One region of the Pradoshia sp. Z4_20 genome, then DNA from elsewhere that is predicted to be linked to it. Evidence: predicted binding sites of a transcription regulator. Region 1 holds the regulator's gene; the other holds the start of a gene.
The links. The regulator LexA, encoded in region 1, represses DNA repair genes until DNA is damaged. The targets are predictions, from matches to a motif close to CGAACATATGTTCG.
Positions count from the first base shown of each region.

Region 1 (3,434 bases):
TTCTTAGATAATTCATTAATTCTTTTAATTTTATGCATTGGCAGCATGGTATTGCTCCTTCTATATAAAATATAAGTAGATATTGTCATCGTATAGAAAAACTGCGTAATTTTCAAGAATGAACTATTGATTAGTATTCTTTTTCATATATTCTGAATATCTTCGATGAATGGTGGCTTTTGAGAGATCATAGCCTTTTCTGTTTAAATTCTCCGTAATTTCAGCAAATGTTAATCCTTTAATACGCAGCTCAATAACCTCCTGTAAAGGTACCTCTGACCTTTCTCTTCCGCCTCCAAGATGTTGATTTGCTAAATTTCTTTGTGGTTTATATCCATTTTCAATTGCTCGTTTCATCCCTCTTCTGATTTTACTGTTTTGTAATTTTCGCTGATATTCCTCTACTATACTGATGATTTGCAAAAGCATGGCATCTGTTTCAGAAACCTCAAGCTCACCATTATGAGTAACCGTATATAATTTAACCCCTTCTTTATAGATGCAATGTAATAGAGCAATCTTGGCATTTCCTCTGCCCAGTCTTGTTTCATCCTGAATCAAGAGACCCTCGATTTCTCTATTTTTCATTTTTTCCAGCAAGATTAGAATGCCTTCTCGTTCTAAATCATATCCACTGGCTTGTTCTTTCTCGATTATTACCACCTCGAACCCCTTTATGGCAGCCAGTCTTGTTAACTCCTGCTCCTGCCTTTCCAGTGATGTTTCCTGTGAACTTTTATCTGTGCTGACTCTGCAATAAATTCCAACCTTCATTTTCTCTCACCATTCTTCTTTACATATAGATAAGGCCGGGAAACATTCCCGACCTTACTGATTATATAGTTATTTATCAGAATCTGCTAAGTGTAGCATTTCTGTATTTTCGTTCATTTTCTTTACAGGAATCACAATCGTTTGCCCTTCCTTTAAATGATTAATGTGCAAGTCATTATGTTCCTGAACCCAAGAGACAAATTCAGTCTGTGTCATTTCGCTGCCGTCAAAACGTTCAGCCATATCCCAAACTGTATCTCCTTTTTTAACCGTGATTTGTTGATAATCGTCTTTTGGTGCTTCAATATTTGTTACTATCATTGTAGTTATTAATAAGAAAAGACCTATAAAAAACAAGATTGAATAATTATAAGAAGTCCATAATTTTTTCATAAATAAACCCCCATCGAATGTATGTTCGTTTAATATAAATCAAGTATAAACCGAACAAACGTTTTGTGTCAATACAAAAAACGAACTTATGTTTGTACTGTTAAACAGGAAATGATATACTAAAAACAAGAAAAGCTAAAAGAGGTGCGGGAGATGACTACTAAATTATCCAAACGGCAACAGGATATTTTGCTATATATTAAAGAAGAAGTAAAAACGAAGGGCTATCCGCCTTCCGTTCGAGAAATTGGCGAAGCAGTCGGACTGGCTTCAAGTTCCACGGTTCATGGTCACTTAGCGCGATTGGAAAGCAAAGGACTCATCAGACGAGATCCTACCAAACCACGTGCTATTGAAATCCTGGATATGGATCCACATGACCATATTCCAAAAACAAATTCAGTTAATGTACCATTAATCGGGAAAGTAACTGCAGGGCAGCCTATTACAGCTATCGAAAATATAGAAGAATACTTCCCTCTGCCTGAGCATATGGCTCCTGCCGATGAAAATGTGTTTATGCTAGAAATTATGGGCGACAGTATGATTGAAGCTGGAATACTTAACGGTGACTATGTAATTGTTCGCCAGCAGCATACAGCAAACAACGGTGAAATTGTCGTAGCCATGACTGAAGATGATGAAGCTACCGTTAAACGTTTCTTTAAAGAAGATACTCATTTCCGTCTGCAGCCTGAAAATTCTATGCTCGAGCCTATCATTCTACAAAATGTCAGCATCCTTGGCAAAGTGATCGGGTTATACAGAAATATTCAATAAGAACGTTGGGACCGGCTTTCAGCCGGTTCTACTTTTGTGTTTAAAATCTATTATCTCTATTAAACTTATGCATTTAAGAATTGGCGTATTCCATTTTATAAATAGATTAATACTTTTATTTATCTCGTTGTTTACATAATATTATTATGTGATACAAAAAAGCTTGCAACCATTTTGATTGCAAGCTTGAAGGTCCTATATATCCCATCCTTTGTAATAGTATCTTGATCGTTTACTCTCTTCATAACACGACTGGCAAATAGCAAATGGATAATTCCAACTTAACGGCTTATTGCATGACCGACACTTTGTTTGATATTTTTTAACCCCTTTTCTTAACTGATTATGTGCATCTGAACTGATTTCTTCTCTTACTCGCTCCCAATAGACCGTTTCACTTCTTCGATCTAATTTATACAAAAACAATAAATGCAATCCTACTGATTTATAAGATAATTCAAGTTCATCCAAGGAATCTTTCTTTATTAAAGGCTCTCTCAATTCTCTTCTATCCACAATGGCTTTCATATTATAGAGCCATTGATTAACGAGGCTCTCCTCATTCGCTGAAAAAGGTAAATGCAGAAAACCGTATAAATCAGTTATCGACATTCGTCCTTCTATTTGTTCATGGCGAATTAAATGATATAAAGCTTTTTCCTGAGTAAGCGGTGCTTTTGTTGTGCCGGAAGGATTTTTAAATTCATCCCATAATTCAAAGAATTGATCAAAACTCGAGTGATAACGTTTAAAACGTTCAAATACACCCTGTGTAGGTGCTATTGTAAATGTACTGATCGGCCGGTCTTCACCATTTAACAACCGTTTCATTAAACCAATTTGATCAGTAAATGCCACTCTTCCTTCATTATATATACCTTTACGGCCGGCACGGCCCGCTAACTGCTTTACTTCCTGGGAGGTTAATAAACGCCTTCTCGTGCCATCAAATTTATCATTTTCCAGAAAAACGACCCGCCTAATCGGTAGATTGAGCCCCATCCCGATAGCATCTGTAGATACAATCACTCGCGTCTCCCTGTTAATGAACCTCTGAATTTGTTTAGCTCTTGTCTCAGGAGGCATACTTCCATAGATTATACTTACTTTATGGCCGTTTCTCTCCAGCTTTGAAGCGGTTTGAAGCACTTTATTTCGAGAAAATACAATCAATGCATCTCCTGCCTTGGTATGTTCGATCTTAAAAGGTTTTTTCTCTACAATCAGCGGTATATCACGTTTGTATTCATGAATTTCAATATCATTTCCCTGAAGCAGATTTAGAATCATCCTTTTCGAATTGTGACTGCCTATGATGTGAACTTCCCGAGCACGCGCTTTATTAATAGCTCTAAACCAAGAAAACCCACGATCTTTATCTGCGATCATTTGCGCTTCGTCTATAACCATGACGTCGAATTCATCTTTCTCGGTAAACATTTCAATTGTGCAGGAATAATGCGTGGCATTTGCAATATCCTTTTCTT
Region 1 is NZ_JBZAJD010000008.1:134,838-138,271, forward strand. Features, by position in the region: gene AC4BHP_RS15985 (DUF896 domain-containing protein) at 1-47, opposite strand, end outside; gene AC4BHP_RS15990 (YneB family resolvase-like protein) at 124-774, opposite strand; gene yneA (cell division suppressor protein YneA) at 844-1,167, opposite strand; gene lexA (transcriptional repressor LexA) at 1,321-1,947, shown strand; gene AC4BHP_RS16005 (helicase-related protein) at 2,143-3,434, opposite strand, start outside.

Region 2 (3,434 bases), on a different contig from region 1:
CATTTTACGTCTTTCTAAAATAGGCCGCTTAATTTTCTCCATTCTCTCTAAGGCACGTTCCATATTGCGGGCACGTTTATGCAATCCTTCACTCGGCGGATTCGCCTGATTGGCCCATTCCCGCAATCGTTTTATCGCTTCCTTCATTTTTTTGATTTTCTTCTGCTGTTCCTTATATTGATTAAATTCTTCCAGAAGCCGCTTTTCTTTTGCTTGCACGAATTCAGAGTAGTTTCCTTCGTATACGAATATCTCTCCATCGTCCAAATCTAAAATCCTCTTAACCGTTCGATCCAGGAAAAATCGATCATGCGAGACAATCAGAACTGTCCCATCATAGTCTTCGAGGAATCCTTCAAGCCATTCAACTGCACCAATATCCAGATGATTGGTTGGTTCATCCAACAATAGGAGATCTGGCTTTTGCAGAAGCAGCACTCCTAAACAAACTTTTGTTTTCTCACCTCCGCTTAAGGAAACAAAACGTTTATCGAGCATCAAATCGAGCATCAGCCCATTGGCTATCTTCATAATCGTGCTGTCCATCTCATAGCCACCAAGCCGTTCAAACTGCTCCTGAACTTCTCCATACTGTTCTATACTACGAGCCAATGAGCTTTCATTAATATCAGTTGCCATACTATGTTCCAGTTTATCCAGTCTCTCCTTCAGCTCAACCATATGGCTAAAAGCAGATTGCAAGCATTCATATACCGTGATACCGTCAGTAAAGTCAGGGATCTGTGACAGCAAACCTATTGCTGCACCCTTTTTAATGTGAATAGCCCCCTCATCAATTGTTTCGACGCCTGCTATCATTTTTAGAATTATTGATTTCCCACAGCCATTCCGCCCGACGAATCCAACTCGTTCTCCTTCCTTGATCTCAAACGTAATATTTTCAAGTAGCTTTGTTCCGCCATAGTTTTTTTCAATTTGCTGTACACTGCATACAATCATGTGTATGAACCCCTCTCATGCTCATACCCTGTACATGAAAAAAAGCCATAGGAAAGTCGATATAAGACTTCCCCATGGCTTTTGAATTCCTATTTTATCAAGGGTATAGAGACTTATTATCGTTCTTTTTCATATGAAATTTCCTGAAAAGGGCAGACTACCCCCTTGGCGAAATTGCACATGAAAAATGGCACGGATCAATGACAAGTTTTCAAGCCATTGCAAACATACCTTCACAGAACGATTCATCTCTACACCTCCTTTAATGGAATAATTTAGTTATAATTATAAACTTTCAGTCAATTATTAACAACTGCTTTTTTCACTCTTCACAGATATCCTTCCATTCTACGAATGGTCCTTCTGTTCCACCCGATTCAAACGGATTTCTACTTGTTTGCCTACTAGCCATAAAAGGAAAATGACGATACCAACAATAATACTTTTTACTGGTTCGCGAATTAAAGACATAATGTCATGGCCAATATAACTAATAGTAAAGATCATGACCAATTTCCCTGCAAAGACAGCAAGCATATATTGTTTTGGACTAATGTCAGATAATCCGCAAACTATATTTACGATCGCGGAAGGAGTGAATGGGAAACAAAGCAAGATAAACAACGGGCCAAATCCATGATGATTGATCCAGAGCATCGCTTTTTGCACAGCCGAATGTCTATGTAAAAATGAAAGGGCTTTTTTCTTTCCATATTTTCTGGACAAATAAAACACAACCATCGCACCAGCGACAGCACCTGTCCAGGAGAGAAGAAATCCAATCCATAAGCCAAAAGCATTGGCATTAGCCGTCACAAAAACAAACAAAGGCAAAAAAGGAAGGAACGCTTCAACAAACGGGAGCAACAATCCCGGAATGGGACCTAAGTTTCTATAATCACTTATTAATTCGGCTAAATGCTCCAATGTTAGCCATTCTGTTAACCAATTAAGATCCATAGTCTCTCCTCACAAACAAATAACAAATTCAGTCCATACTATATAAATATCCCCATATACATTAGATTGAAACAATCCTTACCCCTATTATATCAGATTGCTGTAAGGAGAGAATTAGTTAGAAAATAAACTTGTCAAAAATGTGAAAAGCGATTATTCTATATAGGAACGTATGTTCGTTTTTTACAGACATTGAAAGGACGCGATTACATGACCCGCATCCCTACAGAAGAGCGCAATATAATGGAAAAAGCGATCTATCTACCCATGGTCCTCACCGTACTTGCCCGAGACCTTCAAGTGGTAAAAGCATCGCCCCTTAAATTAAAACAACCATACATATTATTAATTGATGAAACCATGAAACAGGTCCAAGCGGAATTGAAACATGCAAGCCACTATATGAGGACACATCAACTCAAAGTGGAAGAAACAAAAAGAGACGAATCATTTACCTCCTTTTTATTTCTGTATAAAGGCTATGAGGAATATCATAATTATTTCAATCCCCGTATTCGAAATAAAGTACAGGAATTACTGGAGTATTATTTTTTGAAGCAGTGGACTGACCAACTGAAAAATTAACAGCAATAAGTATACATCAACTTTCCTTATAACTATTTGATGAATGCATTAAACCATACTTTGTTTGGAAATCTGAATTCCTATCATTAACTTGCATGGCATTATATAAATAATGTGTCTTACGCTCCGTCTCTGCTAAGGTTTGAAGCAGCTTCGACTTCAACATCGCCGTTCTGAGCATCTGGTTTTCAATAATACTATAGGAAACCGGAACAACGATAGATTGTTTATTATGAAAATTGATTTGTGTTTTAGTCGCATCAATCTTAACTCTGGATACAATGTGCTCATAAGAAAGCCAAATACACGATTCTTTTGCAGGAGATGTAGTAGGAAAAAAGAATAGGCGATTAGCCGGTTCTAACGATATCGGCACTTTATGCGAGATACCGAGGAGCTTTTTCGTCGACTGACATCTACCAGGATAATCAGCTCCAAAATAATCACAGCTTGATTTTACTACTTCAGATGGTCTAAAAGGTACTAAAATTTCTTCATCAAATTCAATTACTTTAGAATACGTTTTCGATCCATATTCTACTGGAACAACAGCAAATGTAAATGGACTTATTTCGTAATCCTCTCTCCTGCTAATCACGTTCTTTTCCATGGCTTCCTCCTTATAGATCCTACAATATTACTACAATTTCAATATAACATAATATTTCAAAATAATTGGTTTATTCACCAAAATTTCAATTTTAACCCAGAACCCCCATGATTGTTACGGTTAATTCATTTTATATTCTGGGTATATGATAAATAACTATTTCAAACTACCAAAGTAAATTTTCTGAATAATTTAAATATTTAGTTGATTTTTCTTTTCATCTGACTTATAATAAAAAAAAGCAACGGGGGGATATCCATGAATCACGAAAAAGCAAATACAGATATCGTAAAAGCTGTTGATGTGACTGTTGACCAGG
Region 2 is NZ_JBZAJD010000003.1:1,162-4,595, forward strand. Features, by position in the region: gene abc-f (ribosomal protection-like ABC-F family protein) at 1-960, opposite strand, end outside; gene AC4BHP_RS10015 (RAxF-45 family protein) at 1,090-1,209, opposite strand; gene AC4BHP_RS10020 (TVP38/TMEM64 family protein) at 1,309-1,920, opposite strand; gene AC4BHP_RS10025 (YhjD family protein) at 2,131-2,505, shown strand; gene AC4BHP_RS10030 (competence protein ComK) at 2,522-3,115, opposite strand; gene AC4BHP_RS10035 (IDEAL domain-containing protein) at 3,374-3,434, shown strand, end outside.
Region 2: a site for LexA is predicted at 2,086-2,099, ahead of AC4BHP_RS10025 (YhjD family protein). Genes of this name have one in related genera too.